3 regions of the Shewanella sp. QJM3NY_23 genome follow, and region 1 is predicted to be linked to each of the others. Evidence: predicted binding sites of a transcription regulator. Region 1 holds the regulator's gene; each other region holds the start of a gene.
The links. The regulator LexA, encoded in region 1, represses DNA repair genes until DNA is damaged. The targets are predictions, from matches to a motif close to TACTGTATNNNNATACAGTA.
Positions count from the first base shown of each region.

Region 2: a site for LexA is predicted at 8,640-8,659, ahead of AC0VXX_RS09135 (LexA family protein). Genes of this name have one in related genera too.
Region 3: a site for LexA is predicted at 2,995-3,014, ahead of dinG (ATP-dependent DNA helicase DinG). Genes of this name have one in related genera too.

Region 1 is NZ_CM149657.1:102,693-113,194, forward strand. Features, by position in the region: gene AC0VXX_RS00465 (SURF1 family protein) at 1-522, opposite strand, end outside; gene AC0VXX_RS00470 (DUF2909 family protein) at 521-739, shown strand; gene AC0VXX_RS00475 (cytochrome c oxidase subunit 3) at 740-1,615, opposite strand; gene AC0VXX_RS00480 (cytochrome c oxidase assembly protein) at 1,612-2,181, opposite strand; gene ctaD (cytochrome c oxidase subunit I) at 2,183-3,793, opposite strand; partial or broken gene coxB (cytochrome c oxidase subunit II) at 3,812-4,924, opposite strand; gene AC0VXX_RS00495 (cell division inhibitor SulA) at 5,325-5,834, opposite strand; gene lexA (transcriptional repressor LexA) at 5,831-6,448, opposite strand; gene yrfG (GMP/IMP nucleotidase) at 6,798-7,469, opposite strand; gene nudE (ADP compounds hydrolase NudE) at 7,566-8,111, shown strand; gene cysQ (3'(2'),5'-bisphosphate nucleotidase CysQ) at 8,162-8,974, shown strand; gene AC0VXX_RS00520 (GNAT family N-acetyltransferase) at 8,967-9,422, shown strand; gene AC0VXX_RS00525 (MFS transporter) at 9,528-10,502, shown strand, end outside.
Region 2 is NZ_CM149657.1:2,005,388-2,015,889, reverse strand. Features, by position in the region: gene AC0VXX_RS09165 (porin) at 1-390, shown strand, start outside; gene AC0VXX_RS09160 (HNH endonuclease) at 472-915, opposite strand; gene AC0VXX_RS09155 (GNAT family N-acetyltransferase) at 1,103-1,657, shown strand; gene AC0VXX_RS09150 (M1 family metallopeptidase) at 2,028-4,607, shown strand; gene AC0VXX_RS09145 (manganese-dependent inorganic pyrophosphatase) at 4,833-5,753, shown strand; gene AC0VXX_RS09140 (Lon protease family protein) at 5,897-8,299, opposite strand; gene AC0VXX_RS09135 (LexA family protein) at 8,680-9,087, shown strand; gene AC0VXX_RS09130 (Y-family DNA polymerase) at 9,100-10,371, shown strand.
Region 3 is NZ_CM149657.1:2,468,676-2,479,177, reverse strand. Features, by position in the region: gene AC0VXX_RS11130 (primosomal replication protein) at 1-120, opposite strand, end outside; gene AC0VXX_RS11125 (sulfite exporter TauE/SafE family protein) at 117-890, opposite strand; gene dinG (ATP-dependent DNA helicase DinG) at 899-2,971, opposite strand; gene AC0VXX_RS11115 (methyl-accepting chemotaxis protein) at 3,342-4,913, shown strand; gene AC0VXX_RS11110 (molybdopterin-dependent oxidoreductase) at 5,340-8,432, opposite strand; gene nrfD (NrfD/PsrC family molybdoenzyme membrane anchor subunit) at 8,456-9,556, opposite strand; gene dsrO (sulfate reduction electron transfer complex DsrMKJOP subunit DsrO) at 9,559-10,326, opposite strand.

The sequences.
Region 1 (10,502 bases):
AATATTGAGGTTTTGAATGCGCATAGGATCACCAGGCTCAGCAAATAGCTGCTCGCTCAGTGGGTTGAGAGATTTTTGATATAGCCTGCCACTTAAGGAGAGTGAGCTCGTTATTGGCTGCACTTGAGGTAAGATGCGCCGATCGACTCCACCAGGAACAAAGCCTAATTCAACCAGTAATGCCGTTTGATACGAGGCAACCTGCATCACTTGCAGCACCAAATAACCGACTTTGCCGTTATAGACTTGGTTGTCGAGCAGAATAATGGGGGTATCGGTTGGGCTGACGTCGACCTTTAAACGGTAACCCGTTAGGGTCGTATCTGGTGCCATAGCCAGCAGTTGGGCATATGACAGTGGCGCAGAGGCTTGGCGAGCGGTTAATTGCTGCTGCCATGCGACTTTTTCATCGGCACGACTGAGCTGCCAAAACCCGAGCTTGACCAAGATGCTAAACACTAGCACAGTAACACAAACAACCAAGGCTGTTGTCCATGACAACCCACGTTTAGGAGCCTGCATGAGTGCAATATTGCTATTTAAAGTCGTGCTAGTGTTACTGCTTTTTTTCATCATTTTTAATCTTGGGCGTGCGTTGTTTATCTTAGTGAAAGGGGAAAGTAAGGTACCCATGAGCCAATATTTAGGCCGCCGGGTATTGTTTTCGCTATTGGTGATCCTACTGCTGTTACTGGCACTAGGGTTTGGGCTAATTACTCCCAACCCTAGGCCTTATTAGCTACAGCACATACACAAAAATAAATAAGCATAGCCAGACCACATCGACAAAATGCCAATACCAACTGCCCGCCTGAAAAGCAAAGTGCTTATCTGGGGTGAAGTGACCTTTTAACACTCTAAAAAACAACACCAATAAGAAGATGGTTCCTAAGCTCACGTGCATGCCGTGGAAACCGGTGAGCAAGAAAAAGGTGTTGCCATAAACGCCAGAGGACAGGGTCAGCCCCATCTCCTGATAAGCATGGGCATATTCTTCAACCTGTAACAGTAAGAATGCCAATCCGAGTAAGATGGTCAGCCCCAGCCACAGGGTAAGGGCGGTGCGTTTACCTTTTTCGAGATTGACATGGGCAAAGTGTAAGGTGACCGATGATGTGAGTAATATGATGGTGTTGTACAGTGGCAGCCCCGTCCACCCCATTGCTTCGGTTTTAGTGCCATCTGGCGTGGTGACCAAGGGCCACATCGCTTCAAAGGTAGGCCATAACACTTCGTGAGTCATGGCGTTATTGGAGGCCCCGCCTAGCCATGGCACGGCTATCATACGGGCATAGAGTAGCGCGCCAAAGAAAGCGGCAAAAAACATCACCTCTGAAAAAATAAACCAGCTCATCCCTTGGCGAAACGATCTGTCCATCTGTTTCGAATAGAGTCCAGCCATCGATTCGCCAATCACGGTTCTGAACCAGCCAAAAATCATATACACAATCACTGCAATCCCGGCAGTCAGAATATAACCGCCGCTCGATTGCTCGCTATTGAGCTGCTGTATATAAGTGCCAGCCCCAAAGGCGATTAAAAATAGCCCGATGGCGCCTATTATGGGCCAGGCACTTTGCGCTGGCACATAATAGTGTTCGTGTTTAGTGGTCATTTTGCCGCTCCTTGCTCAACAGCGCCGACATAACCCTTGTCGGTGATGTTGTAGAGAGTATAGGAAAGTGTCAGTGTCGATATCGTGTCTGGTAGATCGGGATCGACATAGAAAATTAGCGGTAATGCAGCACTACCTTGCGCCGCTAACCGCTGCTGATTAAAGCAGAAACACTCGGTTTTATTAAAGTAGGCGGCCCCCTGCCCAGGTGATACCGAGGGAATGGCTTGGCCTACGGTGGTCGCAAGCGCTAGGCTCTTAGCGTTAAAGTTAGTGCGTACAAGCTCGCCAGGGTGAACCTGCATACGTTTGACCTCTGGCGTAAATTCCCATGGCATATCCTGTTGTATATGAGCCATAAATTCGACGGTCACCATTCGCGACGTATCTATGGTCATCGGCTTGTAGGTCGACGCTGTCGATTGTGTCTTGCCGTTAATGCCCAGTTGCTCACATAGCACGTCGTATAACGGCACTAAGGCAAACCCAAAGCCAAACATGCCTATCGCGCCAGCGATTAGCCAGATGATCAGCTTGCGGTTTGATGCTGCCAGGGGCTGGGACATGTTATTTCACCTCGGGAGGAGTCGAGAATGAGTGATAAGGAGCCGGGCTTGGCAGAGTCCACTCTAATCCCTCTGCACCATCCCAAGGTTTAGCTGGTGCTTTTTCACCGCCCTTGATGCACTTAATCACTAAGGCGAGAAAGATAAACTGCGATAGCCCGAAAGCGAAGCCGCCAATAGAGACAATTTGGTTAACATCAGCAAATTGAATTGCATAATCAGGAATTCGACGCGGCATTCCCGCGAGTCCTAAAAAGTGCATAGGGAAAAACAACACGTTAACTGAGATAACCGAACACCAAAAATGCAGTTTACCCAGCTTCTCGTCATACATATGTCCAGTCCATTTAGGTAGCCAATAATAGGCGGCGGCCATAATGGAGAAGATAGCCCCTGTGACCAATACATAATGGAAGTGAGCCACCACGAAATAGGTATCGTGATACTGGAAATCCACCGGAGTAATGGCTAGCATCAACCCCGAAAATCCGCCTATGGTGAACAGTATGATAAAGGCGATGGCAAACAACATAGGTGTTTCAAAACTGAGTGATCCGCGCCACATGGTGGCGACCCAATTAAAGACCTTAACCCCAGTTGGCACCGCGATGAGCATAGTACAATACATAAAAAACAGCTCAGCAAATACTGGCATGCCCGTGGTAAACATATGGTGTGCCCAAACCAAGAAGGACAAAATCGCAATACTGGCAGTGGCATAAACCATAGAGGAGTAACCAAAGAGACGTTTGCGACTAAAGGCGGGCACAATAGCCGATATGATACCAAATGAAGGTAAGATCATAATGTAGACTTCAGGGTGGCCGAAGAACCAGAAAATATGTTGGAACATCACAGGATCGCCGCCACCAGCTGCATCAAAGAAGCTAGTGCCAAAATATTTATCCGTCAGTACCATAGTGACCACCCCAGCAAGCACAGGCATGACGGCAATCAACAAGAAAGCGGTGATTAACCAGGTCCACACAAATAGCGGTAATTTCATCCAGCTCATGCCGGGGGCGCGCATATTCACAATCGTCACCACCACGTTGATGGCTCCCATGATGGAGCTGATCCCCATAATATGGATAGAAAATACAAACAGTGCCGTGCTATCAGGGCTATAAGTGGTGGATAGCGGAGCATAGAATGTCCAACCAAAGTTGGGGCCACCACCTTCCATAAAGAGTGAGCTTAATAATATGGTAAAGGCGAAGGGTAAAATCCAAAAGCTCCAGTTATTCATCCGTGGTAGCGCCATATCAGGCGCGCCAATCATCATGGGTATTAGCCAGTTTGCCAGGCCTGTAAAGGCGGGCATGACGGCACCAAACACCATGATCAAGCCATGTACAGTGGTCATTTGATTAAAAAAGTTGGGCTCGACTAATTGTAATCCAGGCTGAAACAGTTCGGCTCGGATCACCATGGCCATGGCACCGCCAGTAAGAAACATAATAAAGCTGAACCACAGGTATAAGGTGCCGATATCTTTATGATTAGTGGTAAATAGCCAACGCTTTATGCCGGTTGGGTGAGCTTCGTGGTGTTCGTTAGACTCTTCAATATGAGCGGCATCCATATTGGCTTCGCGCGTTGTTGTATTCATCATGCCTCCCTATTGACCATGTTGACTAACGTCAGCGGCTTGGACGGTATCACCGACATCATTGCCCCAAGCGTTACGCTCATATGTCACCACAGCCGCTATCTCCTGTGGTGTTAGCTGTCCAGCGAAGGCTTGCATTGCAGTGCCCGCCTTACCATTAACAACAATATCGATATGTGCTGTGACTGGGCCGGTGGCAATGGCGCTGGCTTTTAATCCGGGGAACACCCCTGGAAGTCCCATGCCATTTGGCTGGTGGCAGGCGGCGCAGCGTGCCATGTATATCTGCTCACCTTGGGTCATCAGTTCATCCATAGATAAGGTTTGCGATAATGAGGCTTCGGTCGCGGCGGCGGCGATTGTGGCTTGGTTTTTTTGCTCATCGATCCAGATATCAAAATCGGCTTCAGACAACACTTCAACCACTATGGGCATAAAGCCGTGATCCTTACCGCACAGTTCTGCACATTGGCCGCGGTAAGTGCCGGGTTTATCCACGCGGGTCCAAGCTTCATTGATGAAACCGGGGTTAGCATCTTTTTTTACCGCAAAGGCTGGCACCCACCAAGAATGGATCACATCATCTGAGGTCATCAAGAAACGCACTTTTTTATTAATGGGAAGTACTAGGGGTCTGTCGACTTCTAATAGATAGTTTTCGCCCTTCGTTTCACTGCCTTCAATTTGTGCTCTAGGGGTAGCAAGCAAGCTGTAGTATTCGATATCGTGATCAAAATAACTGTAATGCCATTTCCACTGTGAACCCGTTACCTTGATGGTGATATCTGCATCGCTAGGATCCTCCATGGCGATAAGAGTCTTAGTGGCGGGGATAGCCATCACGATCAAGATAACAAAAGGGACGATAGTCCAAGCTATTTCGACTTTAGTGCTTTCATGAAAATTGGCTGCCACTGCGCCTTTTGAGCGACGATGGTTAATGATGGAGTAGATCATTACCCCAAACACTATGATGCCGATGGCGCAACAGATATAGAGAATGGTCATATGGAGGCCAAAAACCTTACCACTGATCTCTGTTACCCCTGGTGTCATATTAAGGGGCATATCCGCTGCGAATATGGGCGGGGCTAGTAGTAACCCCAGCAAGCTATACCACAGATGCTTCACTAGACTTCTCCTCTGTCAATTGCGAAGGCAACTACAAAGAAAAGTCACACAGTATGTCTCGGCTCCATGCAAACTTTTCAGTTCCCAAAAAAGCAACGATGACTTCATAGTGCGCTGGTGGTATTGATGTTGTTATTGCTGGTGGTCACCACATTTGCACTTACGGCTGACTATATCAGGCTAATTTCAGCTTAACTGGACTTTGCTAGAGATGTTCACTCGCAAGCCAATGAAGCCGACTACTAAATTGTTCGGATATAACAAATAATCGTTGATATCTATTACTAACTTAATCGCTGTTTAAATATTGATCAAGATCACTTTTTTTTATTTTGTTAAAAAAAACAGCGACAAAAAAGCCCCTCGCGGGGCTTAAGTATGGAAAGTTTGAGCAGTAATGCTAGTGCAGTGAGCCAAATAATGATGCTTGGTGGTAGCCCGGATCTTGCTCTGCTAGGGCAGTTACTGGTAGGTGACTATTGGCTTCTTCAATCACAACACCCAGAGCCTGAGTACTTTTGGCGACCAATTGTAAGCGGCGGTAATCGCGTGCATCGAGTGCTTGGGTCCAACTGATCACCGCACTGGACGTACCACTAGTAAGCGCTTTTTCCATCGCCCATAGCGCTTCAACTTCATCTTTGGTGTGCACTAATAAGATTCTATCCATGCGAACACCGGCATCGGCGAGCATCTGTTTATAGCCAATATTCGGTGGGCTAATCAGTACTACCCACTGGCCTTGTTGGCTTAATCTTGCTAATTGCGGTGTTAGCGCTTGCAACTCATGCTTACCTTGGGTGCGACTCGATAATGTCGCAATGGTACAGTGCTGAGTTGGCTTGTGTTGCTTATTCATATCGACCCAAAGGCCGGGATGCCGCGGGGCATTACCCATTAGATTATTCATTGCCAATCTCCGTTGCGGATAACACCTACGGCAAGCCCTTCGATGCTAAGGCTTTGGGTAGATAGGTCGACGACTATCGGTGAATATTCTTCATTTTCGGCGTGAAGATATACAGTATTACCTTTCTTTTCAAAGCGCTTTACTGTGACATCATCTTCGACGCGAGCTACGACAACCTGCCCATTACTGGCTTGCTCCACCTTATGTACCGCAAGTAGATCGCCTTCGAGAATACCAATATTTTTCATGCTATCGCCGCGGACTCTTAAGAGAAAATCAGCGCTTGGGCGAAACATCGCTGGGTCAACTTTGTAGTGTTGCTCAACATGTTCTTGGGCCAAAATGGGTTCACCGGCAGCGACTTGTCCAATCAGTGGTAAGCCAAGATCTTCGCTATCATCTTCTTGAGTTAGCTTAATACCTCGCGAGGTCCCAGGCATTATTTCGATGCAGCCTTTTTTGGCTAAGGCTTTTAAATGCTCTTCGGCCGCATTGGCGCTTTTAAAGCCTAGGCGACGAGCAATTTCAGCTCGGGTAGGCGGCATGCCTGTATCGGCAATATTGCGTTTAATTAATTCTAATATTTCAGCTTGTCTAGGGGTTAATGGTCTCATTACAGATCCTGTCTTTCCATACAGTAACTGTCAGTATATACAGTATTTAAAGTAGCGCAAGGATTAAGCATATTTTTGTCGGCAATGTGGTGGGATTTGCTTAAAACTGGAAAAGAAGGTCGCAGATTTATTTTTATTGCAACCTGACTTTTTAATTTAAATCAATGTTATGAATTTGATTTTACGGAAAGGATTCATTGGGTGTCGCTGAGTGGCGCGATTGCTCTCTTATCTGTTGAGGTGATCTCTCTGCCAAGTTCGGGCGGTGAAACAAATAAGCAGTCAATAGGGTTTGGTTACACCACGCGCCTGCATTTATCCTTATCTTGTGTCATTAAGCGTGGAGCTATTATGGCTTGCTGGCGATAAGGTCATCTAACAGGTGATGGTAATCATGGATTGCGGGAAAGTCGGTAAATATTTTATGGGGCTTTTTACTATCAGGATTGCTTATGCCAAGCAAATACCCAACTCCAGCTTGTTTGGCGGCATGTAAGATAGCTTCGCTGTCATCGATAAATAAACACCGACTGGGTTGCAATTGATATTGGTTAAATAAGCTAGACCAAAATTGAGGGTGCTCTTTAGCAAAACCCGTTTCATGGCTGGAGATCATATGGTCTAACCCTTGCGCTAGCTCTGTGTGTTCTAGTTTGAGTGCTAGGCTATGAGGGTGGGCATTGGTCACTAATATTCTGGTTTTATGCTTTTTAGCCAATGTGTGCAGAAATGGCATGCTGTCTTGGCGTAACTGTATCCTGTCGGCCAATGTGCGTTGCAGCTGCACAATATCCAGTTGCAGTTGTTGCTGCCAGTAGTCGAGGCAATACCAATCCAAGGTGCCAACCACTTGATCGTAGGCTTGTTCTACCAAGACATTAGCTTCATTTAGAGAGATGTTTCTGCTGTGACTTAAGGTTTGCGGCACTAGCTTGAGCCAAAAATGGCTATCAAAGTGCAAATCTAGCAGTGTGCCATCCATATCAAGCAGTACAGTATCGATTTTATCCCAAGGAAACATAAGGTCAGTAAAAAAATTCTATCGTGAGAGTTGTGGATTAGGCCCATCATAGTAAGATTGAACTGTGATGCAAACGTCATTTTATCAGGGACATTCATGTCGGACCAAAAGCCACAGATATTACATACACAAGTTGTTGCCCAGAGTCGGTTATTTCAAATTGAGCAAGTACACCTGAAATTTTCTAATCAGGTCGAGCGCCAGTATGAGCGTATGAAAGGCAGTAATCGTGGCGCCGTAATGGTGGTTCCTGTATTGGGGGAGCAACTGTTGCTGGGCAGAGAGTACGCAGCTGGAACCCACAGCTATGAACTGGGCTTTCCCAAAGGGTTAGTTGATCCGGGAGAGACGCCTGAGCAGGCCGCTAATCGTGAACTGCAAGAGGAGATAGGCTTTGGGGCTAAAAAATTAACCCATTTAATGGAGTTAAGTCTGGCGCCCAGCTATTTTGTCAGCAAGATGCAGATCTATATTGCAGAAGATCTGTATGAGAGTCGCCTTGAAGGCGATGAGCCTGAGCCAATAGAGGTTGTTTCTTGGCCGCTTGCACAGTGGTCAGGGCTATTGGCATTGGAAGACTTTTCAGAATCGAGAAGTGTGAGTGCCTTGTTTTTAGCCCAGAAGCATTTAAAACTAAAATAGTTATTTCAATTCGGATATATGCATTACCTGTCTAGGTTGTTGGAGTTGTGATGAAGCCAGAAGAGTGTGTGGAACAGGTGATCGCCATCGCCGTTGAAGCGGGAATGGCCATCAAAGATATTTACCTTGAAGGTAGCTTTGATAAAGAAATTAAGGCGGATAATACCCCTGTGACGTCTGCCGATCTCGCTGCGCACCAAATTATCACCGCTGCGCTGACTCAGCTGACTCCAGATATTCCTGTGTTATCTGAAGAAGATGCCGACATCCCGTTATCCGATCGCGTCGATTGGCCCAGGTATTGGCTGGTCGATCCATTAGATGGCACTGGAGAGTTTATTGCTGGCAGCGGCGACTTTTCGGTGATCATTGCGCTAGTTGAGCATAATCGCCCTATTATGGGGATTGTTTATGTACCCATGACAGAGGTGATTTATTATGCCATCGCGGGACTGGGGGCTTATAAGCGCTCGAGTAAAGGCGAGCAGCGCATTGCCAGTCGTCAATTGACACTCGATGATTCGCGCTCATTGCGCTTGGCGGTCAGTCGTCGCCAAGATCCGCAGTCGGTATTAAAGCTACTGAACCAGCCTAAGCATTGTGAGCTAGTGGTGCTCGGCGGAGCAGCGCTTAAAAGTTGCTTGGTCGCCGAAGGGCGCGCCGATTGTTATGTACGCATTGGCCCTACTGGCGAGTGGGATACCGGCGCGGCACAAATTATTGTCGAAGAGGCGGGCGGGCAGATCATGGATCTTGAACTGCAGCCGCTCAGTTATAACGAACGTGAATCGCTCGAAAACCCTAATTTTATCGTGGTCGGTTCGACCCATTTACCTTGGGATGAGTTGTTAGTCAGTGAATAAGCCAGTTGATATTACCCTGCGTGCGGCGCAAAAGGGCGAACTGGCCGGCGTTTATCGGCTTGAACAGCGTGTGTTTGGCGCACATTGTTATCCGGATTTCTTTTTTCGTCAGAGTTTCGATTGTTGGCCAAGTGGTTTGCGTGTTGCAATAGATCACAATAATCGTCTTCTTGGCTATATCCTAATGGTGCAAAGTGAGCAGCGGCATATAGGTTGGATATTATCTGTCGCCGTGGAGACACTCGCCCAAGGCCGAGGTATCGGCAAACGTTTGATAATCGATGCACTTAATCACTTGGCGCCGTCGGTCACTCAGGTAATGCTCACTGTGGACCCAGCTAATCCAGCGCGTCATTTATACCTAGCATTGGGGTTTGTCGAGTTGCAAACAGAAGCTGACTATTTTGGCCCAGATGCATCACGGGTGGTGATGTGTCTGATGCGCTAAGCCTTGTCTATTGTGCACGGCCACAGCTTGGCAATGGCTTATATAACCCTCTACTGCCGTCTAAATGGTTAGGCTAACCTAAGGTCGCGGCAAGCTGGAGCAAATATGCTGTTAACAAAACGATTTTTGCCCTATTTTGTCACCCAATGTTTAGGCGCATTAAACGATAATATTTATAAAAATGTTTTACTCTTGATGGTGGCTTATAGCCAGATCAATGAGTTGCCAATCAGCATTAATTTATTTGTCAATTTGGCCGCGGGCCTGTTTATTTTACCCTTCTTTCTTTTTTCAGCTCATGCCGGGATGCTCGCTGACAATATGGACAAGGCGAAGCTTATCCGCAGACTCAAACAACTCGAAGTGGTTATCATGTCGTGCGCTGCGATGGCTATTTTGTCTCAAAGCTACATGGTGATGTTACTGCTGTTATTTTTAACTGGCTGTCAGTCGGCCTATTTCGGGCCGGTAAAATATTCACTCTTACCGCAAGTATTGGCCGAAGAAGAGTTAGTTACGGGTAATGCTTGGGTCGAAATGGGTACATTTTTAGCTATTTTAAGTGGCACATTGAGCGCTGGGCTGTTGATGACGAGTGCGCATGGGATTGTCGCCAGTGCCTTGATTGTCTTTGTACTTTCCCTGTGTGGTTATTTGGCCAGTCGCGCCATTCCGGCTTTGCCTCTACAGCATGACGTAACCCCAATTCGTTTTGCTCCTTTATCTGACACGTGGCGCGCCATTACCCAGGTGAGAAAGACGCCAAGCATCTGGATGGCGATCATCGCCATTAGCTGGTTTTGGTTTCTCGGTGCCACTTACCTAACGCAATTTGCTTATTTTGCTAAGTTACATCTGTCCTCTGATGCCAGCGTAGTGTCGCTATTATTAGCGCTATTTTCGGTGGGTATCGCGGTGGGCTCCTTTTTATGTGAACGCTTATCCTATGGTCATGTTGAGTTAGGTGTCGTGGCTTTAGGCATGGCTGGGTTGACCCTGTTTGGCCTCGATTTAGTCTGGGCTATTCCACCAGCGCAGTTAGATCCCTTGTGGGTTTATAGTGTGGGAGACTTTATCGCC
Region 2 (10,502 bases), 1.9 Mb from region 1:
ACGCGCGTTGTTGGCCATATCAAGCTCGATAAATTAAAGCTTGGCACCATAATGCAACAAACTGAGTTGATGAATCCGAACAAACCGCATTATGAAGATCGTGATGGCTTCGGCTTTATCGTCAGCGCCACGTATCAAATTGACCAACTATTGCTAAAAGCGCAATACGGTAATGATGATTCGGGTACGGGTAAGATTGCGCATCGCGTTTATGATGCACTTGGTAACGCGGCAGTAGCTGTGCCTGAAGTCAGCCAGTGGGCTGTTGGCGCTGAGTACCGCTTAGCTAAATCGACACGTATTCACACCGAAATCGGCCAGTTTGATGTTAAACAATACTCAGACTTTGACGACACCATTGTGAGTTTAGGTCTGCGTTACGACTTCTAACGGATAAATCACTCTTTCTGTTATCTCCCAACAGAGCTGCACATGGATGTGCGCCCCCTTATTATCTAACATCAATATCACTTACCGCCAATCTTGCTCCATCGATGCCATCTTGCCTAGGTTACATGCTTCGCACAAAATCTGTAGATTGTTGATATCCAGCGCCAGTTCCGGATAACGCGATCTGGGTTTGATGTGGTCAACATGCAGTACCGCGCCCGTTTGCACCGATGCTCCACAAGATACGCAGCGGCGGCCATAGCGTTCTAAGGCCTCTAAACGCAGCTTTAGCCAGGCTTTGCTTTTATAAAAATCGACGCTGTCGCTTAATGGTGATGCTTCAAAAGGAGCGTCAAAACTTAAGTGACCTTGGGTGTCACTGAAAAATGAGGCGTTGATATCGCGTTCATCTTGATGTTTAACCAACCACTTGCCAATGCCGCGCATCGCGCTTTGCTCCGTTTTGTAGTGTTTAGTGCGAATCCTATTGGCAATCCTAAACGTGACGCTAAAATATCGCTCCATTTATTGACTCCTACTTTTCATTGATTGGCACTTAGCTGGCACTTAACGTATCGCTTAACGGACCCAGCATAAATCAGTTTTAACTATTTTTCATTAACTTACCTTTGGGTGTTGGCTAAGTTTAAGGCTATTATGTGTAGCCATGAAATGGCAGTCGATTCAATAAAATATGGATAAGGAGCCACATATGAACATCGCCAATAGCCCCAGATTACGTTTTGAGATGCTGACCCAAGATGATGCCCAGTTGCTGTTTGAGCTGGATCAAGACCCAGAGGTGATGCGTTACATTAACGGCGGTAAGCCTAGCACCATGGACGAGATAACTAATATCATACTGCCACGGCTTAATGCTTATACCAATCCAGAACAAGGTTGGGGCATATGGAAGGTCACGACATTAAGTGACAATGCGACCTTACCATCGACCTTTATTGGCTGGATTTTAGTGCGTCCTATGGATTTTTTTAGCGATAAGCCCAAGTACCATGATATTGAACTCGGTTGGCGCTTTAAAAAGTGTACTTGGGGCAAGGGTTACGCCACTGAAGCGGCCTGCGCTGTGAGTGATGCCATAATCTTGCAACCCCGGGTTAGCCACATCTCTGCCGTGGCCGATAAAGACAACATAGCCTCGATTAACATCATGCAAAAACTGGGCATGACCTATCAAAAAGTCGCCCCTTACCCAACGCCTACCGGTGAGGTGCCCGTTGTGTATTACCAAAAACCAGTTCGTTAGGCTGGCATTGTCAACGTAACGACATTAGCCGATATGATTGTCGCATGCCTAGTCGCACACTGAGTAAAGCGTGGTTCAGCGGCGTACATCCACAGCATGTGACATTACCCTTTTAGTAAGTAGATGTGTCGTCTGCTAGCTATGCTAAGCGCACATTTGTTAACATTCGCTACAAATTTGCCACAGCCTATATTGCCTCGCGGTTTAAAGCAGCATAGCCAGCAGCAGAGATTAATTAACAATTATCAATGTAAATGGTCAGTCGTAATTTTATAACCTACTGATATTTAACCGTATAACATAAATATCAGCCTGTGCAGTGAACGACGATACCACCTAATCATCACTCTATTTCTAAAAAGGAGATTTCATGTACCGTATCGTTAACGGCGGACTCGTGACCGTAGCGTTGCTCAGTTGCACTAGCCTAAGTGCCAATGAATTTGTATTAAGTAAAGTCGCTAAACCTATCTCTCAAGCGGTGCAGTTGTCACTGGATCCGGCCCGCGATGATTTTTCAGGTTCGACCCAAATCTCCCTTAACGTGCTCAACGCCACCAAGGTGCTCGACATCAATGGGCTGGCCTACACTACCAGTAATGTGACCTTGAGTGGCGATAAGCCCTGTGAAATGTCGGCCACCATGCTCGACACTGGCATAGTGAAACTCAGCTGCCCGCATACTATTACCCCTGGTGAATACACCTTGTCGCTCGATTTTACCGCCCCCTATAATCGGCAATCGGTCGGCTTATATAAGACTATCGATGGCGACTTACCTTATCTGTTTACCCAATTTGAGATGAGTGATGCACGCCGTGCATTTCCGCTATTCGATGAGCCTGAGTATAAAATCCCATTTCAGCTCACCATTAGCGCTCCTAGTCGCGAAAAGGTGTATAGCAATACACCCGAGGTCGACACGCAGCAGCAAGATGGCATGACCATACATACCTTTGCGCCAACGCAGACCATCTCCTCTTATCTGGTGGCGTTTGCGGTGGGGCAATTTGAAGAGATAGAAGTGAAGGGCATGAGTGTCCCTGGCCGGGTGATCACCACTAAAGGTAAAATTGCCTCAGCCAAATATGCCGCCGAGCAGATGCCTATCGTATTAGGGGCATTGGAGGACTACTTTGGTGTTGATTATCCTTTTGCAAAGCTGGACTCTGTCGCCGTACCTGAGTTTCCTTTTGGCGCCATGGAAAATGCCGGGTTAGTCACTTACCGTGAAGATATTTTATTGCTCGATGATGCCAGCGCCACCCAAAGTGCCCGTCAACGTACGGTATCCATTGTTGCTCATGAGCTAGCCCATCAATGGTATGGCAACTTAGTGACCATGGCGTGGTGGAATGATTTATGGTTAAACGAAGCCTTTGCCAGCTGGATGGCCGCTAAAATTACCCATCAGACTCACCCAGAGTTTGAGTCAAACTTACGTTTGCCCAAAAACCGCGTCATGAGCCTAGATGCGCGTTTATCGACTAAGCCGATCCGTAAGCCGATTAATAATGAAGCCGATATTATGGATGGCCTAGGTTTAGCCTATAGCAAAGGGGAAGCTGTGCTTGCCATGGTTGAAAACTGGATTGGGGAAAGTGCCTTTAAGGCGGGTATTCGTCAATATATTCAAGATCATGCTTATAAAAATACCACCGCCGATGATCTGTGGAACGCGCTGGCGAAAGCCTCTGGTAAAGATGTGCCCCAAGTGCTGCGCACTTTTATCGAGCAATCATCTTACCCGCTAGTGAAAGTCAGTCTTAATGGTGATCAATTAACCTTATCTCAGCAGCGCTTTGTGAGCGCAGGGACGCAAGCTCCAGCGCAAACCTGGACAGTGCCAGTGTCGCTTAAATTTGGCGATGCGAAACAGAGTCAGCAACAAACCTTACTGCTTGATAAGCCAAGTCAAACCTTTACATTGCCCTTTGCCCCCACTTGGGTTTTCCCCGATGCCGATGGCATGGGCTATTACCGTTGGTTACTGCCAGAACCACAACTGAGTGCATTATTAGCCACAGCCAAAACGACACTCAATCCACGTGAGCGACTCGCGTTGCTGTCGGGCGCCGATGCACTGCTTGATGCAGGCTTTATTGATGGCGGCGCACTGCTCAATATTATCGGTGAATTTGTCGATGATCAGCATCCACAGGTGGTCGCCAGTGCATTAGGGCTGTTGCAGGCACAAAAACAGACCTTTATAGATGCCAGTAATCGTGAGTTATGGGCCAAGTTTGTGACCGCCAGAGCTCAGTTAGCGGTCAAGCGTTACGGTTTATCGACCGTCGATGGCGAAGATCCGCAGATCAGTAAACTGCGCCCAACACTGATCGCGCTGCTAGGGTTTGAGGGACAAGATCCCAATGTCATTGCAACAGCAACCAAACAGACACAGGCGTATTTAGCGCAAAGCGATGCGGCTGATCCCTACTTGATTGGTACTTATCTGCAGATAGCCGCGTTTAATGGCGACGACACCTTGCTTGAGCAGATGCAGCGTCAGTTTGAAACCACTAAAGATGCTCAACAACGCACCCATCTGTTGTATGCCTTAGGTTATGCGCCTGCGGGTAAGTTGCAGCAACAGATATTAGCTTACAGTCTGAGCGAGGCGATAACCGCGCCGGATCTGAGTTATCTTTATGCGGGGCAGCTGTATCGTGATGATCGCAAACAAGCTTTTCGTGATTGGGCTTATGCGCATTATGATGCGATTGCCAGTAAATTACCGCCGTTTGCACTACCTCGTTTACCAGGCTACCTTGCCAGCGGTTGTGAGCTGGCGCCACTTGAGCGGGCTGAGGTGTTTTTCACCCCAAAAGTTGAACACGTCGCCGGTTATGGCCGCAGTTTAGCTAAACTCAATGAGCAGGTTACTAACTGTGTGATGTTAAAACAGCGCGAGCAGGCCAGTGTGGTGAGTTTTCTTCAGCAGCAATAGCCTCTCAGTTGATTAAACATCATAATAAAGCCCGCATTGGCGGGCTTTTATGTGTTAGGTGACGTTTAAATAAGCGTTTATCGGCTAAGCTAGGCTCAGCGGCTGAGTACACTATTTGAATGACCAATAATGTTAATGCCAATTCCACTATTTTATCGCGTTAAGCTACTGTAAATTGATGTCGACTTTGATAAAATGCCGAAAAATTTTCATCGAGAGTTAATTATGCCAATGTACGTTGTGGGACATAAGATCCCGGATTCAGATTCTATTTGCGGCGCAATTGCGCTGGCTTACCTCAAAAATCAGATAGGCGAAGCGGCCATTGCAGCTCGTCTTGGTGAACTTTCACCAGAAACAGCCTTTATTTTAGAGCGTTTTGGTTTTGACGCGCCAGAGTTTAAAGAAAGTTATGCTGGCGAAGAAGTGTATATTGTTGACCACTCTGAATTAACCCAAGCGCCTGACGATATTGACCAAGCCACTATTGTGGGTATTGTCGACCATCACAAGCTGGGTGACTTAACCACATCGACTCCGCTTGAGTGCTGGATCCGCCCAGTGGGTTGCAGCAACACAGTGATCAAGATGATGTACGATTTCTATGGTGTTGAAATTCCTAAAGATATCGCTGGCATCATGCTATGTGCCATTTTAAGTGACACTGTGATCTTTAAATCTCCGACGTGCACCACTGCCGACATAAAATGTGTTGAAGCGCTAGCTGAAATTGCCGGTGTTGAAGATTACAAAGCCTTAGGCATGGAGATGTTTAAGGTGAAGTCTGCGGTCGAAGGCACGCCAGTACGCGATCTGGTGATGCGCGACTTTAAAGACTTCAACATGAATGGCAAACTCATCGGTATTGGTCAGCTTGAAGTGATCGATTTGTCAGTATTTGACGACATCAAAGCCGATCTTGAAGCCGATATCGCCGCCTTAAAAGCGGAAGGTAACCGTCACAGTGTGCTGTTGTTGCTCACCGATATCATGAAAGAAGGGTCTGAAATGTTGGTGGTGTCTGATGACAGCGAACTCACCACCCGCGCCTATGGCAAAGCGACCGAAAATGGCCGCGTTTGGCTTGATGGTGTGTTGAGCCGTAAAAAGCAGGTAGTTCCGCCATTACAAGATGCGTTGGCATAAGCTACTCCCTTATATTGATAACTTGTATTGCTTATATTGATAACTTGTATTGATAACTTGTATTGATAACTTGTATTGATAGTAAGTTGTAAAAAAGCCGGCAGTTGCCGGCTTTTTTTGTGGCGCGTGTTAAGGCCTATGGCTTAGTCGGCTTTTTTGGCTTGTTGCTTCGCATGCTGTCGTAATTTTTGCAGGCGTTTATCCGCTATACCTAACACTGTCTGCGGCGGATAATCTTCAAACTCAAAGTCCCGCTCGCCGCAAGCTATGCCTGTGAGTAATTCAATGGCTTCTGAAACATGATTAATCGCCCAAATGGAGAAACGGCCTTGCTTAACCGCAGCGACGATGTCATCGCGTAACATTAAATTTTGCACGTTGGCCTGTGGAATAATCACCCCTTGGCTATCGCTGCGTCCTTTTATGGTACAAACATCAAAGAAGCCTTCGATTTTTTCATTGACGCCACCGATAGGCTGAGCATGGCCAAATTGATTCATCGAGCCTGTTATCGCAATATCTTGTCTTAATGGCAGTGCCGAAAACGCCGATAAAATAGCACATAACTCGGCCATCGATGCGCTGTCGCCATCGACGCCACCGTAATTTTGCTCGAAGGTGAGGTGAGTCGACAGGGGGATTTTATCGGTTTGGCCAAACAAGGTTGCCAAGTATGCGGTTAAGATCATCACCCCTTTTGAGTGAATACTGCCGCCAAGATCCACCTTGCGTTCAATATCAAATACCGCACCTTCACCATAAGCTGTGGTGGCCGTTATACGATTAGGCACCCCAAATTGATGATCCGAGGTGGCAATAACCGATAACGCATTTATCTGACCGACAACCTTATTGGCCGTGTCGATTAGAGTGGTGCCATCGATAAAACTTTGCATCACATTATCTTTTAAACGGCACACTCTAAGCTCATGATTATAAAGAGCTTGCTCTACATGGCTCACCCTTATCATATTAGCGTTGCTGGATTTTGCCACGTAATTAGCTTCACGTAATAGGTTAGCAATGTCGGCTGAATGTAGGGATAATTTATACTTTGAGTCGGCCTGACGCGCACTAAACTCAATAACCCGTTTTATAGCCCCTCGATCGCAATGCAGCATCTTATTACCACTGACAATACTGGAGATAAATTGGGCGTAAAGCGCCTCAGATTGTGCGGTGCGAGGCATCTCGTCTTCAAAATCGGCGGTCACTCTAAATAGCTCTTTAAACTCAGGATCGTAATGTTGTAATAACTGGTAGGTTTGATAATCGCCAAAGAGGATAATTTTGACATTAAGCGGCACTGGCTCGGGATCAAGCGAAATGGTCCCCGACAAGGTTACCTCTCGCTCGAGCGAGCTTAAACTTAACTGGCGTGACCGCAGTGCGCGCTTTAATCCATCCCACACATAGGGCTGCTCTAATACCTTGATGGCATCGATCATCAACACCCCGCCATTGGCGCGATGTAGGCTGCCTGGGCGGATCAAAGAGAAATCAGAAAAAATAGTGCCTTTAAAGGTCGCATTTTCGATGTAACCAAAAATATTATGATAATTAGGGCTCTCTTCCACCACGATAGGCATGGTTTTATCGGCTTGATTAACCAATACATTCACTTGATATCGGCGGGGCATTTTTTTCTGCATCGACGCATAAGCAAGCGCAACCTGTTCTTCATTTTGCTCTAAGAAAATATCCAGATTATCGATAATATCCTTATGCATATCATGCAGGTGGGTTTTAATCACGGGATAGTCAGCATAGCTTAGCTTTAACGGGTCCATTAAATGCACTAAGACATCTTGGGCCACTTGTTCGTCATGCTTTTGTTGTTGATCGCTATAACGCTCTTCCCAAGCAGTAAATTTACGCACCACTTCACGCAGTTTTGATTCTATTTCACTGATGTTATTTTCAAGCGTCTGTTGCTGTTTATGACTTAATGCCGCAAATGTGGCTTCAGAGTGGGGCTCATCACCATTCATGGCGAGTAATTCATAGCCGCCCTGAGCGGTAATACTTAGGCTGATGTGTTTAGCCGCGGCCTCTTTAGTGATCTTATTTAATGCCGCTTCTTGTTTACTGGCAAGCTGTGCTTTTAATTTGTCTGCCCGGGTATAGTAAATCTCGTTATCGAATGCCAAGGGTAGGGCTTTGACAAGCCGTTTCATCAACTCTTCAATATCTTTTTTAAATTGGGCGCCTTTACCCTGAGGCAGTTGCAGCACCTTGGGTGTGCGAGCGTCAGCAAAATTAACCACATAACACCAGTCATAAAGCGGATGATGCAGACCAGGATCATAGCGGTCTAAATAGCGCATTACCATCGTCCGCTTACCCAAACCATTACGGCCGATGGCGTAAATATTGTAGCCTTTGTCCTGCATCGACATGGCAAACTCAACGGCACTTTGGGCCCGCTCTTGGCCAACGATTTTATCTAACGGGTTAAGGCTTTTAGTCGATTTTACTTTGGCATCTAAACTGCTTAGCAGGGATGGTAGGTAAAGTTCGGCACTGGTAAGAGGGGAGATTGGCATACGCTAACTATCTCATATGAAAATATTAACTTCAGTGTAAACAGCGGTCACACAAATGACAGCAGTCATTTACTCAATTAAGGCCATATTATTAACAAATTGGTTTGTTTGATTATTTTTCATACTAAAAATAATCTATTCCCTATGATTTATAGCGGATCCTTTAAAGAGAATATGCCAGTAGGTGATACTTAAGTGAATGATCCAGATAAAAATAGCGTCATCTTCACGCCACACACAACTCATGCATAACTTATTAGCCTGCTGAATGACATTACTCGTTGTCAAACTTAACCCCGCTGATAAATAAACTTGCGCCTTTGTACCTGGCTGCTAAAATAACTGTGTTTATATACAGTATATTTTATTGGGTCTTATCTATGCGCGTTATTCCTTTTCCAGCCAGTGCTGGCATTACTGGATTCGAAAGCCCTGCGGCTGAGTATTGCCAATTAGGCTTAAGTTTAGATGAACTACTGATCGTACATCCCAACGCGACTTTCATCGGGTTGGCACAGGGGGATTCAATGCAAGGCGTCGGCATTTTTGATGGTGATGTGATTATTGTTGACCGCCATGAATGCGCCCGCAGTGGCGATGTCATAGTGGCCAACTTTAATGGTGAGTTTGTCTGTAAAATCATCGACATCCAGCGACGTTTGTTGCTGTCATGTAACCAACACTATCAACCTATTAGCATTCACGAGCACGATATTTTTAATATCGAAGGCGTTGTCACTCGATCGATTCGTTGTCACCGTCAAAGCCCACAACTGGTGGATCATTAAGGTGGTGTTTTTATGTTTGCCTTAATCGATGCCAACGCGTTTTATTGCAGTGCCGAGCAGGTTTTTCGTCCCGATTGGCGCGGTAAACCTATCGTAGTATTAAGTAATAACGATGGGTGTATTGTTGCCGCAAATCGACAGGCAAAAGAAGCCGGCATCCAAAAATTTGTACCTTATTTTAAAGTGAAATCATTGTGTGAGCAGCGCGGGGTCATTGCCTGCTCGTCCAACTATGAGTTGTATGCTGATTTATCCAATAAAATGATGAATATCATTGGCCGTTTTGCTCCTGAGCAGCATGTGTATTCGATTGATGAATCATTTCTTTCCTTTAAAAAGAGTTATCCGGCAATTCCATGCCTACGAACCCAAGGCCAACTCATCCGCCGTACCGTTTGGAAAGAAACCCGTTTACCGGTTTGTGTTGGTATGGGCGAAACCATGACATTGGCGAAAATCGCTAATCATGCCGCAAAGAAAATTGAATGCTATCAAGGAGTTTGTGTTATCGATAGCGAGCAGGAACGTGTGGCCATTTTAACGCAATTGGCAGTGAGTGATGTATGGGGAATTGGACGGCGGCTAAGTAAACGGCTGCAATTAATGCAAATAACCACCGCATATGAACTTGCCACTATGCCACCAGGCGCCGCTCGTAAACAATTTGGTATCGAGGTTGAGCGCACTGTGCGAGAACTCAACGGCCAGGTATGTAAAGTGTGGGATGAAGCGCGAGCTGATAAGCAGCAGATCTTCTCCACCAGAAGTATGGGGCAACGCATTTGCGATAAGTCATCGTTATTACAAGCCTTAAGTAAACATGTTGCCATTGCTGCAGCAAAAGCGCGTAAGCAAGGCTTATGTTGTCAAACCATGCTGCTATTTGCCAATAACTCTCCCTATGACGACCAACCCACAGGATTTAAAACCACTGGCTTTAAAGCCTTAGTCGAGTTGCCTTGTGCCACCAATTGCAGCGTTGAGCTAACCAAAGCCATGACCCAAGCGGCACATAAGTTATTTAGGGAAGGGGTGCGGTATTACAAAATTGGCATAGGGTTACTTGATTTAACCAGTGACAAATACTGTCAGCTCGATTTATTTACTGTCTCAAAAGCCAATTTACCCCTCATGCAAACCTTAGATGGTATTAATCAACGTTATGGAACCGATGCAGTATTTCTTGCCGCTCAAGGTATTCAACCCAAATGGATAATGCGCCGTGACTTACTCACACCACAATACACCACCAAATGGCACTCAGTACCGCAGATAAAATGTTGATATATTCTAGCAATATGACTACGGACATCCGTAGTGTCGAAATATATATCCAACCATTGAGTATCCAGTCGATAGTTTAAATTTCCCCGTCAATAACTTTGGCAGCCTTGAGTTTAAATGTTTTGGACTAA
Region 3 (10,502 bases), 1.7 Mb from region 1:
CTCGGTATCGTGCAGTAGCTTACGTTGTCCTTTTGCCAGTTGACTGTCATGTTGCAGCACTTCTTGCTCTAATTGCTTAAGTTGGACTCGTAAACGATGAATTAGTTCTGAGGTGTTCATGCCCATGCGCTCCACGCCAAATTGATGGCAATCAAAATAACCACGGTGATAAATAGCGGACGGATAAATGGTACGCCAAATTTGATTGCGGTGCGAGCGCCAACAAACGAGCCTAACATCATGCATAAGCCCATGGACAAACCGATAACAATATTGACTTGTCCCAAGGCTAAAAAGACCATTAAAGAGGTTAAGTTACTGATAAAAGTCATGGCGCGTGCTAATCCACAACTGTTGAGTACTGGTAATTGGTATTGCGAAATACTGCTGATTGTCCAAAACGCTCCAACAGCAGGCCCTGCAAAACCATCATAAAATCCCAGCGGTATCCCTTGGCGCCATTGCTTAAAGGCCGATGGTGCGCGAGTTGGAGGTAAGTGGGTGTTAGCTCCCATTACGCTGGGTTTTAGCAAGGTGTAGATGGCAATGATGATGATAATGAGTGGCAGTAATTTTTCGAGCCATTGATTATCAATTAAATACACCACGAAAGTGCCGATAACAGCGCCAATAAAGGTGGCTATTGCGGCATGGTACCAAAAGCGTGGCTCAAAAAAATGTTTGCGGTAATAGGTAAATGCCGCCATGGATGAGCCAAAGCTTGCGGCCAATTTATTGGTACCGAGCGCCGCGTGTGGCGGTATGCCTATGGTTAATAACGCAGGGATCGACAGTAAGCCACCGCCGCCCGCGACAGCGTCAATAAAGCCGGCAATAAAACCTGTGGCGGCTAAAATAACCCAAACGCTGGGGTCTAAAAGTAACTCCAATGTGGTTCCTACTCTATCACTTGGCGGAATGGAGGTAAGGCATCAAGCAGTGACTTACCGTAGCGTTTAGTCACTAAGCGCCGATCTAAGATAGTGATACGGCCATAATCCTCTTCCTTACGCAGTAATCTACCACAACTTTGGATCAATTTACGTGATGCGTCGGGTATGGTCAGTTGTAAGAACGGATTACCGCCCTTTATCTTGATATATTCTGCATGGGCTTGCTCAACGGGGGAGGTTGGCACTGCAAAGGGTAATTTGGTAATAATTAAATTGGTAAGATAATCCCCTGGCAGATCAAGCCCTTCTGAGAAGCTGCCCGTGCCGAAGATAATACTCACTTCGCCAGCGTCACAGCGCTGTTTATGTTGTGTCAGCAGTTGTTGACGCGAGTCTTCCCCCTGGATCAATAATGGGCTGTCAATTTTGGGCCGAACAATATCAGCCACTTTTTCCATCTGCCAGTAGGAAGCAAACAGCACTAAGGTGGCGGTTTCACCTTCGATAAGGGTCAATATCTGCTCGGCAAGCTCATCGGTATAACGGTCGTCCGTTGGTTCGGTGCGCATCTTAGGCAGGTATAAGGTCGCATTTTGCTCAAAATCAAATGGGCTATCCATGGCCAGATAACGACTACCATCGTTTATCGACAGGCCCACTTGATGGGTAAAATGATTAAAATTGTTCAGTGCGCGTAAAGTGGCGCTGCACAGAACGACGCCAGCGGCTTTTTCCCACAATAAGAATTCGAGCATGAAGCCCACTTCAATCGGTGAGACGTTACACAGGTAGTCGTGTTGTTTTCCCGGAAGTTGCTCTATCCATCTGGCCATAGGCGCCCCTTTGGGGCTGTCGGTCTTGGCCATCATCTTCCACAATTTTTGCAGGTTTTCTAAGCGCTGTAGCATAAACCCGGTTTCGCTCAGCAGTTGCTCGGCCTGATGCTTGGGCAGTTCACCATCTTTTATGGCTTCGTTGAGCAGGGTTAGCATTTTATTAAATTGCTTGAGGGCGTTATTAGAGGCGCTCGCTAAGTTTTCCGCTTGAATAACCAAAGCTTGCGGCAATTTGCCATGCTCAAAACGGATGCGGTTTTCAGGGTTATCAAATGCCGCGCCTTGGCCATCGCAATACTGCGCCACGGCGTTGAGCAAACCGGTTAATTCGTTAATGTGGTCTAACATCGCCTGAGCTGGGGCAATAATATGGTTACTCTTAAGCTGATTTTGCAGCTTAGCACTGGTTTTGCCGATCTTTTCTAACCAATCGACAGCGCCTCTCAGGGTCGCTTGCGCGCTGGAAAAGTCTCTGGCGACGATAGGGAGGTGATGTGCTTCATCTATCACATAATAGAGATCTTCAGGATCGGGCAAAATCACCCCGCCGCCTAGCTCGAGGTCGGCAAAAAGGAGGCTGTGGTTAGCGATTAACACATCCCAGTTATCAATATCTTCACGGGCCTTATGAAACGGGCAGTGGCGATGACTGGCCAGTTGCCGATGACAGCTGTGCTTGTCGCAGGCAATTTGGCTCCAAAGGTGATCGGGCAGTTGTTGCGTCAGGGTATCGCGCTCACCATTCCAACGGCCTTCATGGAAATCTTTTAATAAGCTTTGTAATAAGGCTATCTGGCTGTTATCGGGTTTAGTTTGCCACATGGCCATCTGCGTGCCGTCATCGCTGCCAATCAGCATTTCGAGTTTGGCTAAGCAGACGTAGCGTTGACGTCCCTTGACCAGGCCAAAGGTAAAGTCGAGTCCAGATTGCTGTAAAAAGAAGGGCAAATCTTTATTGAGTAACTGCTCTTGCAGCGCCACCGTTGCAGTGGCAATACAGACTTTTTTCTTGTTCGCTAAGGCCAGTGGAATGGTACCTAGAATATAAGCCAACGACTTACCAATCCCTGTGCCGGCTTCGACGACAATGATGCGCCTATGTTTGTCATATTCACCTGCTAATGTTTTTGAGATCTCTGCCACAATGTAGTTTTGCTCACGCCGGGAGCGAAAGTTGGGCAAGGCGGCCGCAATATCTTTATAGATGGTGCGGATCTGAGTTTTGACATTGGCAGATAACATGAAGGCACATAGCAGAGAAATACAGCTGTACATAATAACAGTAAAACAGTATCAGCGGAATATGATTAAGCTCTTAATCAGTCGATATAAGCATAAGCGGTTATCTGTTTGTGCTTCAGGGTTTTGACGTTTTGCTTGCTGTGCGCTTGGTAGCACAAATGAGATTTTAGTGAGCAAGCTCATACTGCACCCTGTAAATCATTTGCTTGAGTGGCGAAATTGATACCATAGTTTCTGTTCTTACATTGTTAACATTTGTAAGACTAACAACTGTGATCGGCAGCGACCTCTTTTACGTATTGGGTTTGTCAGTCATAATGCACTGCAAGGCAAACAAGCCAACATCAGCTCGGGAATAAGTCACCTTAATATGGTCAGTAAACATACTAACGCAGAACGTGAAGTCGAATTTGATCTCGATGCTAATCTCATCTCCACCACAGATCCCTCCAGTATTGTCACCTATGCGAATGCCGGTTTTTGTGATGTTGCCGGTTATCAAGTAGATGAATTAATTGGTAAACCACATAATATTGTGCGTCATGCCGATATGCCTAAGTCGGCTTTTAAGCAGTTGTGGCAAACGGTACAATCTGGCCGCAGCTGGATGGGTCTTGTGAAGAACGCGCGCAAAGAGGGCGGCTTTTATTGGGTCTCTGCGTTTATTACCCCCATCACTGATGCTAAGGGCAAGATTATTGAATACCAGTCTGTGCGTACAAAACCTAACCGAGAGTGGGTTAAGCGTGCAGAGTCTCTTTATAGTGAAATGAGCCAAAAAGAAACGCCGTCTAAGTTATCAAGGCCACGTTTTAGTTATCGTTGGGCGCGTTATACTGCTGTGTTAATTGCACTTGCCAGCACCATAGCTATGATGAGCGGGGCATCGGTGCACTTAGGTGGGACAGTGTCGATACTGGCGATGGCCGGGCTTTTACTCAATGAATTTTTTCATCAACGACGTTTAAGGCAGGTGATAACGCTTGCGACGCAAGCATACGATAATCCGTTGATGGAGCTTGTCTATACCGGGCGCTATGATGAATATTCTATGATTGAGCTGGCGCTGCAAAAGCGTAAAGCTGAGGTACGTGCGATTGTTGCCAGAGCCAGTGAAACGGCTGAGGGGATCCACGTTAATGCCGAGCAGGAGTTAGTCAATCAAGAAGAGATCAAGCAAAATTTAGATAAACAAGGCGCGGGAACTGACTCGGTAGCCACCGCGGTAACTGAAATGTCCAGCTCAATTCGTGACGTGGCTGATAATGCGATGGCCGCATCACAATTGGTGGAGCAAGTGAATCAGCTTGCTGATGACGGTCTCGATAATGTGCAAACCACGATAGATTCGGTGGCTGAACTGCACTCAGAATTACAGCGTGCTAATGCAATTATTAACGATCTGTCGGTGAGCAGCCAAGAGATTGAAAAGATCCTCGAAGTGATTGGTACCATAGCCGATCAGACTAACCTGCTGGCGCTTAATGCAGCGATAGAAGCGGCTCGAGCGGGTGAAAGTGGCCGCGGATTTGCGGTAGTGGCCGATGAGGTTAGAGCGTTAGCCTCAAAAACCCAAGCTTCCACCGAAGAAATTCGCAGCATGATAACCCACCTGCAACATACCGCAGGCCAAGCGGTGACGGCGACACAACAAGGCAGTCATTTATCAGATGTGTGCCGAGATAATGCCGTACGTACCGGTGATGTGCTTAAACATGCCAATAGTATGCTGAGCGAAGTGGCCAGTGCTAGCCAACAAATTGCCGCCGCGGTGCATCAGCAAGCGAGTGTAACTGAAGACATTAATGCCAACATCATCTCCATTCAGCAGTTGTCATTAGCCAATATTGAGCGCAGCGATCACTCGGTGAGCCGTGGTTCTGAGTTGGTGAGTCAGTTAGGCGATTTACAACGTTTGATGCAGCAATTTCAAAAGCGATAACGCGATTGCTTAAGCACAATCACTTATCCTCATCATCGTCACTTCTCTTTATTTAAGTCTCTTAAATTGCAGGCCTTGTGGATTGAGGCCTGTGAGTTAAAGTCGAAATGAGTGCGACCATACGCTGATACCGCGGCGCTTTTATGTCTATAGCGACTGGCAATAAAGCAACCAAACAACCAAGCCATAAAATAACCAAGTAACGTGTATCTGTTATCGGTATGCTTCTACTTAAAGCGCTCAATGCAGCACGGCTAATGCCAGCTGGTTAATTCCATGAGACTGCGCCCAATGGCTAATGGCTAATGCCTAGGTTTTAGGCTGCAACTGGCTTGGCATCGACTAAATAGCATCAGTAAAAGGCACAAAAAAACGCCGTCATGTTAATCATAACGGCGTTGACTAAGGGTCAATCGAGCGACGTGCTTACACCTTATAAATCTTAGCGGGTAAGGCTTGGCGAACCGCGGCGCCAACCACCCAGTCGAGCATCACACCTTGGCCTTTGCGAGTAGGGTCGATAAGGCCGATGTCGTTAATATTGACCCCATCGCTGGATTTCATTTTAACGGGCTGTTGTTTGTCACCAATCCAATGAGCCCGCTCACCTAGCTCGGTATGGCCAAACCCATGCTCAAAACCTAAAGTCCCGGGCATTATCCCCTCAACAACCATTGCTAAGGCTTGGGTTTTAGCGCTTGGGGTTTCAATCATAAAGTGATCGCCGGTGCTTATCCCCGCATTGTTAGCGTCAACGGGGTGAATATACACAGGGTTAATGCCTTTAATAGAGGCGAGGCGTGGTGATAAATTAGACACCGAGCTGTGGATGTTTGACTTAAAGTTGGTCAAGCTAAACGGCCACTGTGTTTTAGGGTATTGTTGCTCAAATGGCGTGCCGTCAGCCAAGCGCTGCGGTGACCAAGTAGGACAACCTAGATAGCGCTCGCCGGTCATGGTATTGATTGACGTACCGACGGTTTCATTCCAAATGGCCAGTGGCTTGGCCCAGCGATGCTTCATTCTATCTTGCTGGTAAGCTTGGCTGGCGTCTTCAAAACGACCGCCACGGGCAAAGATGTAGCCCACTTTTCGCATCTCTTCACCTGTTAAGGTACGGGTCATCGCCGGCATTAGGCGCTCAAGCCCTGACCAAGCAATGTCTTCTGCTTCGACGCTCGGAACGCCGCCTTTAACATAGGCAAGGTTTGCCGCCGCCCGCAGGTAGAAATCTTCAGCGTTGTGGATCCCATGCCAGTTGCCTTGGTTGTCAGGTATCGCATTGTCGCCAAAACCGCCTAGTTCCATCCGTTTAGCCACATCGATAACGAAGTTTTCAAGGTTAATCGCTCGGCCATCGGCAGTTTTGTCGGTGCGCGGTTCAACAATGGGCCAGCGTGCGGTGACCGCTTTGGTCGGCACGCCGTGCCAAGGGGTAGACATGCCCCAGCTTTCATAGGTGACAGTGTCGGGCACAATATAATCAGACAGTGCAGTAGTCTCATTGATAAAGGCATCAATAGAGATAATCAGGCCTAATTGCTGTGGATCTTTCAGCTTATCGCCCAGCAGGGTATTTAGCCCGGGTACCCCATAAAGCGGGTTGGCCATGTGGTTAATCCAGGCTTTGGCTTTATAAGGGTAACCGTCGATAGCCGCCGATAAGTGCTCTGTAAGCAGTGGGGCTGATATCGGGTACCAAGGCGCGCGAGTAGGGTAAGGTGACTCTCCTGCGGCGACGCGGCGTTTATATTCGCTGGTTTTTTGGTAGGGGAATTTGCTGCGAGATAAGAAAATCCCTTTTGGCTTAGTTTTACCATTAAATTGGGTGAAATCGTAACGTGGGCCTGCGGCCGATGTGGGGTAACCACCGGCTTTAGCCATGGCGCCACCTTTCATATTGATGTTACCAATCAGCGCGTTAAGCATTAAAATAGTAAAAGAGTTATAAAAGCCATTGGTGTGCATATTGCCGCCATGCGTATCCACTACCGCTTTGGTGCCGTGGCTGGTGAACTCGCGCGCTAAGGCTTCGATTTGTGCTACAGCTATGCCACACTGCTGGCTATAAAACGCCAAGTCATGCTTAAAGGCTTCCTCTTTTAAGCGTTGCAATGATGATTTTACGCGGATATTTTTGCCATGGCTAATGACTTGCCTATCGACAAACAGCTGCGCCGCATCGTCTTGGGTATTAACGTTGAGTTGCTCTGATCTTGCATTAACAACCACAAAAGGGTCGCTGTCAGATAACGGCTCACCGCTGTAGCTCAGGCCAATATCGGAGGCGCGCAGGAAGCGGCCATTATCGGCATGACTCTCGTCACTTATCACCAAGTGTGTCGCATTACACCAATGTGCAGTATCGGCTTTTACCATAGCTGCGGCGCTAGGCTGGGCCAAAAAGGATTGGTTATAAGCGTGATTAGCGATGATCCACTGGATCATGCCCAGCACTAAAGCGGAGTCAGTTCCAGGGTTGATGGGCAGCCAATTGTTGTTATCACCCGCGGCTAAGCTCGATGAACCTGCTGGTAAACTCGGGGCGATGATGGTGTATTTGAGCCGACCGCTAGTGCGTCCTTCGGCCAATTGCCTTGCTTGGCGTTTAAAGGGGTTGCCCGCTTGCGCCGGTGACATACCAATAAATAGCACGTATTCGGCGTGGTCTAAATCGGGTTTGAGATGAGCGAATTTATTCAAATCATTCATCATGGCGCCCGAGCCTGCACGAAACGCATAGCCACAATAGGAACCATGGTGACCAAAGTTACGCGTGCCGTAACTGTTGAAGGCAAAGCGTTTTAAAATATCATCACGGCCTTCGTTTCCCGCATTGGTGACTAATAGCTGGTTGGCTTTGGGGCCATATTCGGGGTTTTGGGGATCCAGCGGGGTGTGAATGTCGCGTATTTCACGCAGCCCAGTTACTTGGCCTTCACCAAACAGATCGCCGCCTTCTACCACTTCGCTGAGCAACTGCTCATAGCTAATGGGTTGCCACTTGCCTTCGCCGCGTTTACCCACACGTTTAAGCGGTTGGGTGATACGATAAGGGCTGTTGCGTATCTCTAACATGCCATTGCCGCGGGCGCAGGCGGTGGAGCGTCCCGCGAGCCCAGCTTCGCCCATTAATGAGCGATAAGCCTCTTTCACAGGGGTCGCGTAAGGGATCTGCTCATGATGCGATAGTGGGTGGTATGGGTTGCCAGCAATGCGCAAAATATCATCGGTACGGTTATCGATACGTACCCGTAGGCCACATAAAGACCAACACCCAAAACACATAGACGGGGCGACTCTTTGATCTGGATTAGGCATTAGTTTGCCATTCGCATTGAGATGATACTCTGGTGCTAACGAGTTGCCGTGGTGGATGTGCTGAGTCTTTTTACCCGCAGTGCCCTCTAAGGTTCCTTTGACTGCATGATGAATGGTGTCACTGTAACCGGCTGAAAATGCACCTAATCCACCAACAGCAAACCCTGATTTTAGTAGCAGACGACGTTTATTATCCATTTTAAAATCCTTAAATATGTTGGTTATTGCTGCAGAGCTTGAGATTGGCGAACCGCAGTGGCTTTAGCGTTGATAAGCTCTGAGGCGACAAGTGCCAGCGCCAGCCATAGGCCGAATATGCCAATGATCCCAAGCCAGCCAGCGCTACCTGCGGGTAATTGATAGGCAAAATCTCCCACATCGAAGCGAGCAATGGTTTGTACTTCCAAAATGGTTACCCAGCGTATGATCCACGCACACAGTAGGCTGCTAACTAACATGGCAATGACCCCGAATGTGCGCGTGGCAAGGGCGCCGAACAGCAGCGCTAAACCAATACACACTAATAAGGACGCGGCCATCAGCGTAAGGTTGATGAGCCAAACGGGATCGGCGAACAGTGAAAAGTGGGGATTGTTTGAGGCCCAAATCGGCACTAACACTAATGCCAAGGTCGCACCAATAACGCTAGTGCGTTGGATGATGTTGCGATCGGCGCAGCTTAACGCCGGTTTTGTCGCGTTAGGCAGCAGTGTCCATGTGAGCAGAGTAAAGCCGATGGCGCCAACAAATGCGCTGGTAAACCACAGTAGCGCTGAAGCGGGTTGATGCCATAAAGGGCGACTGGCGATGACTGAAATTTCGGCGCCGGTATAGATTGCAATGCTCAGCCCCGATAGCGCGGTAAGGCTGGCGGCCATCAGTAACTGCTTGGGAGTACTTTGCCATTGCCCCAAGGTTAACAGCGCTACCTTGCGCAGCAAAGGGGACTCGCTAAACTGCCACGCGGCAATATCGCGGCGCAAATAAAGCCAGGCGGTCAGCACGCTTAGCCCAGAAAATAGTGGTAAGAAAAACGAGCCTAACGACATCCAAGACCAAGGCGTGACATGAAAATAGAAATGCCAAGCACGGCCTGGTTGATGTAGATCACCCGTGAGCGCCAGCGGGCCAACAATGGCGCCAATGGCCATGGTGAGCGCGAGTGCAGCACGAAAATGGTGGGTGGTTTGACGGCTAAAAACCAAGGCGACTAGAAACAAGATTGCCGCGGCGTAAGAGGCGCCAATATAGAAAAAGTATTGCACTGCCCAGGGAAGCCAGGCCACTTCTTGTGCTGGAATCAAGATTTCGGTGATGTTCATGATTATTCTCCCACAGGTTCGTAGAGGGCGGCTTGTCCGTCGACATGGCTGACGAAGCGCTCATCCATGCCGATGTAAAACACGTGTGGATGGGTATTATGTTCAGGTTTTAATACCTTGATATCGTCTTTATTTGCGGTCAGTAATTGGCTGATCACACTATTAGGGTCGTTGATATCGCCAATCACACGAGCACCGCCCACACAGGTTTCGACGCAGGCAGGGAGTAAGCCTTGTTCTAATCGATGGGCGCAGAAGGTGCATTTATCGGCGGTTAGGGTGTCATGATTAATAAAGCGGGCATCATAGGGACAGGCCTGGACGCAATAGGCACAGGCAACGCAGCGCTCGTTATCGACCATGACGATGCCATCTTCACGTTGAAAGGTGGCTTGCACTGGGCAGACCTTGACACAAGGCGGGTTATCGCAATGGTTACATAAACGCGGTAACATAAATGCCTTCACCTGCTGGGGTTGTTCTTTACCGTCTAGCTTGACTTCGTACTGTTTAACAGTGGTTCTGAATTGGCCAATTGGTGCCTGATTTTCTATGCTGCAGCCGACGGTGCACGCTTGGCACCCGACGCATTGACGCAGATCGATAGCCATGGCATAGCGTTTACCTATGTGACCTTTACGATCGGCTTGTTGGTTGTTGCGAATAACCGTACTGGCAACCGCAGTATTGACTCCTGCTACGGGAATGAGCGCCGCACCGGCAGTAATACCCGCCATGCGATTAAGAAAATGTCGTTTATCAGTATCCATATAACGCCTACTTGGGTGGGTGATAAAATGTACTGCGGCCATTGTTCGTTATTCACATCAGTGGCGGTATTGTGGATTTCCACATACCCAGATCAATATTGATCTAGAACAAGTTATATGACCGCTATAGGGTGATATATCTCTAATAATTAAGAAGATATGATACGTAAACAGGA